2 regions of the Bacillus sp. P4_D3 genome follow, and region 2 is predicted to be linked to the other one. Evidence: predicted binding sites of a transcription regulator. Region 2 holds the regulator's gene; the other holds the start of a gene.

Region 1 (5,630 bases), on a different contig from region 2:
CTTTCGAAACAGTCTCCTCGTATACGTGAAATATTTCAAAATGAAGTCTTTTCGAAAGAAGAGCAAGATTTACTTCATAATTTGCCAAATATGAGTGAGGAAGATCCGAATGTGTTAGAGTGGGTAGATTTATTAAAGCAATTACGTAATTTTATGAAAGACGGTAAGGAAGCATCGTGTGATGAAGTACAAGAGGCAACGAAGAAATTAATGCAGAAGTGTTTAGAGATGGCTAATGGTGATGAAGCATTTTTAGATAAATTGTGGGAAGTAAGAAAATCAAAAGAAGATTCACAGAAAATGAGTATGTATCCAATTGAGGAAGAGCTTCTAGTATATATGGATGAGGCTTTTCGTATATATGATGAAAGGGAGAGAGATAAATGAGTATACTCGCAGAATATCGATGGTATTTTTTAATTGGTGCAGAGATTGTATTTTGGCTATCAGCTATCGGATTCTTTTTACTAAGGTATGGATTTCGCTTGAAAAAGGCGAGCTTTATTATGGGGATTGTGCTACTCATAAATGAAGTGTTTATTTTAACTTTAGGGGTATTGGACTATTATCAAACAGGGAAGTTCTCTAATTTTCAAATCATTACGGTAATCATTTTATTATATGCAGTTTTTTATGGGAAAAAGGATTTGAAGAAATTAGATATATATGTACAAAAATTAGTTGCGAAGTGGCGGAATGAACCGGCGCCTATTATCGAAGAACCACTTGAAGTAACAGGGATGGCGCATGCGAAGCAGGAAATAAAAAATTGGGTTTTACATCTTATTTTGTTTGTTGCGGTTCATATATTCCTTTTCTTCATGTATGGGCTTATTCCAGTAGAACAGTGGGGAAATTGGTTAGAGTCAGGAATCGTTTTAAATAAAACAGCAAGCCGTGTAAGCCAAGTATGGGCTATTATTCTTTTAGCGGATACTGCGATTTCATTTTCATATGTTATTTTTCCGAAGAAGGAGAAAGGAAATAAGAAGCTACTTTCATAGAGGAAAGTAGCTTTTTCTAGTATACCAATAGTTTGTATAGGAGAGGATGACAGTAGGAAAAAGAGCTAGTTTTATATGTCTCTTTAAAATGAAGTAAAACTTTAATTAGTGTGGGGTCGACTGCTCGTTAATGTTGGAGAAAGTTTGATGAGGAAAGAAATGTGTTCTCCTTCCTTTTTCTATGTATAACTTGTCGAAAGTTTTACCGAATATCTGTTCGTTTTTTTTAGGTTTTTTATGGGCATTCGTGGTAAAATAATAATACAGATTTTTATGAGGAGGTCGGTTTTTAGTTGGAACATCCATTTGAAATTATCTCAGAATATTCCCCGCAAGGTGATCAGCCGGGAGCGATAGAGAAGCTTGTAGAGGGAATTAATAGTGGAAAGAAAAAGCAAGTGTTGCTTGGAGCGACAGGGACGGGTAAGACATTTACGATTTCAAATGTCATTAAAGAAGTGCAGAAGCCAACACTTGTGATGGCTCATAATAAAACGTTAGCAGGGCAGTTATATAGTGAGCTGAAAGATTTCTTTCCTAACAATTCTGTGGAGTATTTTGTTAGTTATTACGATTATTATCAGCCGGAAGCGTACGTGCCACATACGGATACGTTTATTGAAAAAGATGCGCAAATTAACGATGAAATTGATAAATTACGCCACTCGGCAACGTCTTCCTTATTTGAACGAGATGATGTTATTATCGTTGCGAGTGTGTCATGCATATACGGTTTAGGTTCTCCGGAAGAATACCGCGAGTTAGTTGTTTCACTTCGAGTTGGTATGGAAAAGGACCGTAATCAATTACTTCGTGAACTTGTTGATGTACAGTATGGACGTAATGATATTGATTTCAAGCGTGGTACATTCCGTGTGCGCGGAGATGTAGTTGAGATCTTTCCGGCATCACTTGACGAACACTGTATTCGAATTGAATTTTTCGGTGATGAAATCGATCGTATTCGAGAAGTAAATGCATTAACGGGTGAAGTATTAGCAGAACGTGATCATGTAGCAATCTTCCCGGCATCTCACTTCGTTACACGTGAAGAAAAGCTGAAGGTCGCTATTGAAAATATCGAAAAAGAATTAGAAGAGCGTTTAAAAGAATTAAATGATAACGGTAAGTTGTTAGAGGCGCAGCGCATAGAACAGCGAACGCGTTATGATTTAGAAATGATGCGCGAGATGGGCTTTTGTTCAGGGATTGAAAACTATTCCCGTCATTTAACACTTCGTCCAGCAGGTTCAACGCCGTATACGCTTTTAGATTATTTTCCAGAGGATTTCTTAATCGTTATGGATGAGTCGCACGTATCGGTTCCGCAAGTAAGAGCGATGTATAACGGGGACCAAGCACGTAAGCAAGTGCTTGTTGATCATGGATTCCGTCTGCCATCAGCTTTAGATAATAGACCGCTCACGTTTGATGAGTTTGAAGAGAAAACGAATCAAGTTATTTACGTTTCGGCAACGCCAGGACCGTACGAGTTAGAGCAGTCACCGAAAGCAATAGAACAAATTATTCGTCCAACAGGGCTTTTAGATCCACCAATTGATATACGACCAATTGAAGGACAAATAGATGATTTATTAGGAGAAATCCATGACCGGATTGCGAAAAATGAACGCGTATTAATTACGACTTTAACGAAGAAAATGTCAGAGGATTTAACGGACTATTTAAAAGATGTAGGAATTAAAGTGAATTATCTTCACTCTGAAATTAAAACATTAGAGCGTATTGAAATTATCCGTGATCTTCGCCTTGGTAAGTTTGATGTACTTGTCGGTATTAACTTATTACGAGAAGGATTAGATATTCCAGAAGTATCACTTGTAGCTATTTTAGATGCTGATAAGGAAGGTTTCTTACGTTCAGAGCGTTCATTAATTCAAACAATTGGTCGTGCGGCGCGTAATGCAAACGGCCGCGTTATTATGTACGCAGATCGCATAACGAGATCAATGGGAATTGCAATTGAAGAAACACAGCGTCGTCGTAGTATACAAGAAGCTTACAATAAAAAGCATGGTATTACGCCGAAAACGATTCAAAAAGGAGTACGTGACGTTATTCGTGCGACAACAGCAGCTGAGGATACGGAAATATATGAAGCAACACCAGCTAAGAAGATGACGAAAAAAGAACGTGAAAATACAATTGCGAAGATGGAAGCAGAGATGAAAGAAGCAGCAAAGGCATTAGATTTCGAGCGTGCAGCTGAATTAAGAGATTTACTATTAGAATTAAAAGCGGAAGGGTGAAAAGAGTGAGTAAAGATTTTATTGTTGTAAAAGGTGCTAGAGCGCATAATTTAAAAAATATTGACGTAACCATTCCGAGAAATCAGCTTGTTGTTGTGACGGGATTGTCTGGTTCGGGGAAATCATCGTTAGCATTCGATACGATTTATGCAGAAGGGCAGCGTAGATATGTGGAATCTTTATCTGCGTATGCGCGCCAGTTTTTAGGGCAAATGGATAAGCCCGATGTTGATATGATTGAAGGTTTATCTCCAGCGATTTCAATTGATCAAAAAACGACGAGTCGTAATCCTCGTTCAACGGTTGGAACGGTAACGGAGATTTATGATTATTTACGTTTATTATTTGCACGAATTGGTACGCCAATTTGTCCGAATCATGGAATTGAAATTACATCACAAACAGTGGAACAGATGGTAGACCGTGTTCTTGAATATCCTGAACGTACGAAGTTGCAAGTGCTAGCGCCTATCGTGTCAGGGCGTAAAGGTGCGCATGCGAAAGTATTAGAAGATATTAAGAAGCAAGGTTATGTTCGTGTGCGCGTTGATGGAGAGATGCTGGATGTATCGGAAGAGATTACTTTAGAAAAAAATAAGAAGCATTCAATTGAAGTTGTTATTGACCGTATTGTTGTGAAAGAAGGAATTGCAAGCCGACTTGCAGATTCACTAGAAAGTGCTTTAAAGCTTGGCGGGGGCCGAGTTTTAATCGATGTAATGGGAGAGGAAGAACTTCTGTTTAGTGAACATCATGCTTGTCCACATTGTGGTTTTTCAATCGGAGAATTAGAGCCGCGTATGTTTTCGTTTAATAGTCCGTTCGGCGCGTGTCCTTCTTGTGATGGACTTGGATCGAAGTTAGAGGTAGATTTAGAACTTGTTATTCCGAACTGGGATGTATCATTAAATGAACATGCGATTGCTCCTTGGGAACCGACAAGTTCACAATATTACCCGCAATTATTAAAATCTGTGTGTAATCATTACGGCATCGATATGGATATGCCGGTGAAAGATATACCGAAGGATTTATTTGATAAAGTGCTGTACGGAAGCGGGGAAGAGAAGCTTTATTTCCGCTATGTGAATGAATTTGGTCAAGTAAAGGAAAATGAGATTTTATTTGAAGGTGTTATTCCGAATATTGAGCGTCGTTATCGTGAGACGAGTTCTGATTATATTCGTGAGCAAATGGAGAAATATATGGCAGAGCAAGCTTGTCCGAAGTGTAAAGGTGGACGCTTAAAGCCTGAGAGTTTAGCTGTTTTCGTTGGTGATAAAACGATTGCCGATGTAACGAAATATTCTGTTCAAGAAGTACAGGAGTTCTTCTCAACTGTTGAGTTAACGGAGAAACAACAAAAAATTGCTCATTTAATTTTAAGAGAAATTCAGGAACGTGTTGGGTTCTTAGTGAACGTCGGTTTAGATTATTTAACGTTAAGTCGTGCCGCAGGAACTTTATCAGGTGGTGAGGCGCAGCGTATTCGTTTAGCGACACAAATTGGTTCTCGCCTTACTGGCGTACTTTACATTCTTGATGAGCCTTCTATCGGTTTACATCAGCGTGATAATGATCGTCTTATTCGTACATTGCAGGAAATGCGTGATTTAGGAAATACGTTAATCGTTGTTGAGCATGATGAAGATACGATGATGGCTGCTGATTATTTACTTGATATCGGACCTGGTGCAGGTATTCATGGTGGTCAAGTTGTATCAGCAGGTACACCAGCTGAAGTTATGCAAGACGAGAATTCATTAACTGGGAAATATTTAAGCGGTAAAGAATTTATTCCGGTACCACTTGAAAGACGTAAAGGTGACGGACGTAAAGTGGAGATTGTCGGTGCGAAAGAAAATAACTTAAAGAATGCGAAAATGTCATTCCCTCTAGGAACATTTGTAGCAGTAACAGGCGTATCTGGCTCTGGAAAAAGTACGATAATTAATGAAGTACTATACAAATCATTAGCTCAAAAGCTATATAAAGCGAAAGCGAAGCCAGGGGCTCATAAAGAAATTAAAGGTCTTGAGCAGTTAGATAAAGTTATTGATATTGATCAATCACCAATCGGGCGTACACCACGTTCCAACCCAGCAACATATACAGGTGTATTCGATGATATTCGTGATGTATTTGCACAAACGAATGAAGCGAAAGTACGTGGGTATCAAAAAGGGCGCTTCAGCTTTAACGTAAAAGGTGGCCGTTGTGAAGCGTGTCGTGGTGATGGAATTATTAAAATCGAAATGCATTTCTTACCAGACGTGTATGTTCCGTGTGAAGTTTGTCACGGTAAACGTTACAACCGTGAAACGTTAGAAGTGAAATATAAAGATAAGAATATTTC
Region 2 (3,710 bases):
CAATTGGCGAGAGAGTAGAATCTTTACAGTATAAAGGCGCTCCCCTTAATATAAATGAAGAATATGACGTTGTTATGAATAATTATCGCGCAAGTGGCGGAGGGAACTTCTTTATGTTTCAAAATAAGCTAGTAGTAAAAGACATACCAACAGATATGTCTGAACTTATCGCTAACTATATATCGAAGCACAAAAGGATAGAAGCAACAGTCAATCACAACTGGAAAGTTATTAAATAACGAATTTAACAAATAAAAAAAGATGGGCTATGCCCATCTTTTAATTTAATTTTGCATTCTCTTGCTTTTTTAAAGCTTTTAATTTCGCCGGTGTAACATCCGTTCCTTCTTCGTTAACGACTTTAATTCCTTTTAATTCGTTTAACATATTTTGACGAAATCCTTTTAAATATTGTTCACGTAGCGATTGGCGCTCACGTTGTTCTTCTTCAGTTAAGCCTTCAGCTTTTGCTTTTTTCGCTAAGAAGTTAATGCGTTCAATGAGTTCTTGACTTGGCATCTCGAATCCCCCTTCTACTCAAAACTGATTATTATCATACAATAGTTAGTCCTCTTTATCAAGCAATTGCTTTGTATATTCTACATACCTTCGATGTACAGTTGCTTTTGAAACATCATGACCAAAACCACGAAGTGTTGCTGCAATTTCTTCAAAAGTTAATTCATTCCGGCGTAAACGTACAATTTCCTCAATTGGCACTTCTTTTTTCTCACGTCCTATACTTAAATGACGATTTTTCAAATTATTCTCTGGACGAAATCCTTTCTCTACCGCCCTTTGCATGCCACGTTTAATTTTTAAATTGTGGATCTTTCTTTGATACTCTTCAACAATCCCTATTATATTTAGCACCATCGAATCAGAATCTGAAAGCTGTAATTCACCACTATGCGTGTGCGTATAAACTTTTATCCCCTCTTTATGTAAACAATGCATTAATGCAATCTTTGCATTTCCTCTACCAAGACGCGTTTCATCTTGTATAAGTAGTACATCAACTTGTTCATCTCGAATTGTATCTAGCACTTCTAATATGCCATCACGTTCAATTGTATAACCGCTAGCCTGCTCCTCAATTACCTTTGTAACATCCATTTGATAGCGCTCAGCTAAATGCAATAATTCATCTTTTTGACGCAATAATGATGTTTCTTGTTCTTCTTTTGTTGTGCTCACACGTGCATAAATAATTGCATTCATTTTGAACCCTTCTTTCTCACTATATCTTCCTTATAGTGTATCATAAATTTGCCTTTCGTTCGAACTTATGTTTGTAGAATGTTTTTTCGCATGTTATACTTAATAATAAGAAAAATGAAAGAAAACGAGGTGTTAGAAAACATGGAAAAGTTAACGAAACGCCAGCAAGACATTCTCGACTTTATTAAGTTAAAAGTACAAGAAAAAGGATATCCGCCTTCCGTACGTGAAATCGGTCAAGCAGTCGGCCTTGCTTCTAGTTCTACAGTGCACGGACATTTATCACGACTAGAAGAAAAAGGATATATTCGACGCGACCCAACAAAACCACGCGCAATTGAAATTTTAGGTGACAACCGAATAGAAACACAGTCAGTAATTCAAGTTCCAATCGTCGGAAAAGTTACTGCCGGTTTACCGATTACAGCAGTCGAAAGTGTAGAAGATCACTTCCCACTTCCAGCTAGTATCGTTGCTGGAGCAGATCAAGTGTTTATGTTACGCATTTCTGGAGATAGCATGATTGAAGCTGGTATCTTTGATGGTGATTTAGTTGTTGTTCGCCAACAACAGTCTGCAAACAACGGTGAAATTGTAGTTGCTTTAACAGAAGATAACGAAGCAACTGTTAAACGTTTCTATAAAGAAAAAGATTATTTCCGTCTACAACCGGAAAACTCTTCACTAGAACCTATTATTTTAAAACAAGTGTCAGTTATCGGAAAAGTAATTGGCGTATATCGTGATTTACATTAAAAATAATAAAAAGAAGATAATTCCCTTATTTATATAGGTAATTATCTTCTTTTTATATTTTGATAGATTTCCGTTCATTCAAAAGAATGCGTTTCATTCATTATTAACGCGTTTCAATAGTAACATCTCCAGCAGCGGTTTTACCGCTAATCTTTTTACTACCATTACCAATCGTTATATTTTTATTGTCTTCATTAAAAATTGTCACGTCTCCAGCAGCGGTTTGCCCAGTTATAACTGCATCTTGTGGTTTTTCCAATAAAGTAATATCTACATCTCCAGCAGTTGAACTTGCCTCTAAATCATATTTAGAATCATGATCAATAATATCTATATCCCCACTAGCCGTTTTTGCTGTTACTTTCCCTATTACTTTTTTAAAATTTACCTCACCAGCTTTTGTAGACCCCTCCACACTCTTTGCTGTTACATGTTTCAAATCCACTTCTCCGGCGAGTGTTTCAACACTTACGCGGTCACTTTTCACATTACTTATTTCTATTTGTCCAGCGGATGAATTTACTTTTATCTCTTGATAAGAACGTTCTGGTACAAATATAGTCAATGTAGGCGTTTGAAATCCGAAATTGTAAAAGGAAAAATTAAATGAAACACCTTTTTCTATTTCCCCTATGACTTTTAATGTGTCACCATCTTCAGCAATACGAATCTCCTGTTTACTTACGTCTCCTGTTTGCTTTACATAAAAAGAGGAATCAGGCGATTTTTGGACAACAATATCTCCAGCATCTAACTTAACTTCCACATTTTTTAGCGTTTCGTTTTTAATAACTTCTTCCTTATTTCCTTTCTCTACAGTTTCTACTGCTTTCTTATATGTTTGTGAAATCCCTATTACTCCAATAATGATACAAGCGATAGCTACTAATAATATTTTTTTCATCATCTACTCCCCTTTTATCATTTTGAAGTTCCATACTACATAGCGTACACATAATCTTTTAAACCACTTCGTACTATAATAAGCTACAATACATAACAACAAACCTACTCCAACAAACGTTATACTAACGAAAAGATCCAACCATATAAAAGTACCCATAAATACTTTTACAATAACGAAAAATGGTGTCACTACACTAGCAATACCACCGACCCAAAAGGAAAATATAAAAGCTATAATTGCAATTAATGGGCCTAACACAATAATAAAATTAAACAAACTAAGTCCAACCGCTGCCAGGACAGCTCTTGTTACATTCGAAGTCGATGGATCTTTTTTCATCTCATCAAAGCGATACAAAGCAAGCAAGTCTTTCGCAATTACTTTCGGAGAACCAAGCCCCTTTATTATTTCTGATTCAGTTTTCCCCTCTTCCATCCCAAACTGAAAGTGCTCTTCATAATCAAATAAAATATCTTGTCGCTCTTCTTCTGGTAACTTTCTAAGATGACTTGATAATTCTTTAAGAAACTGTTCTTTACTCATCCCATTCCACCCCTTCAATAATTTCTTGAACACCTTTAGCAAAATCACGCCACTCCGTCACTAACAAATGAAGTTGCGTCTCCCCTTGCTCTGTTAGTTGATAATATTTACGGGGCGGTCCTTCCGTGGATTCTTTTAAATATGTTTGAAAATATTCCTCTTTCGTTAAACGACGTAATAGCGGATATACAGAACCTTCCGATATTAAAAATTTATTTGAAATTTGCTGAACAAGTTCATAACCATAACAATCCTTACGTTTTACAAGCGCCAATACACACAG

What was found. The regulator LexA, encoded in region 2, represses DNA repair genes until DNA is damaged. The targets are predictions, from matches to a motif close to CGAACATATGTTCG.
Region 1: a site for LexA is predicted at 1,211-1,224, ahead of uvrB (excinuclease ABC subunit B). Genes of this name have one in related genera too.

The regions. Positions count from the first base shown of each region.
Region 1 is NZ_JBFUIN010000008.1:57,277-62,906, reverse strand. Features, by position in the region: gene AC1DTM_RS03195 (MerR family transcriptional regulator) at 1-387, shown strand, start outside; gene AC1DTM_RS03190 (hypothetical protein) at 384-1,004, shown strand; gene uvrB (excinuclease ABC subunit B) at 1,298-3,274, shown strand; gene uvrA (excinuclease ABC subunit UvrA) at 3,280-5,630, shown strand, end outside.
Region 2 is NZ_JBFUIN010000218.1:85-3,794, reverse strand. Features, by position in the region: gene AC1DTM_RS17610 (bifunctional metallophosphatase/5'-nucleotidase) at 1-239, shown strand, start outside; gene AC1DTM_RS17605 (DUF896 domain-containing protein) at 280-519, opposite strand; gene AC1DTM_RS17600 (YneB family resolvase-like protein) at 565-1,221, opposite strand; gene lexA (transcriptional repressor LexA) at 1,363-1,977, shown strand; gene AC1DTM_RS17590 (DUF4097 family beta strand repeat-containing protein) at 2,081-2,881, opposite strand; gene AC1DTM_RS17585 (DUF1700 domain-containing protein) at 2,885-3,427, opposite strand; gene AC1DTM_RS17580 (PadR family transcriptional regulator) at 3,420-3,710, opposite strand, start outside.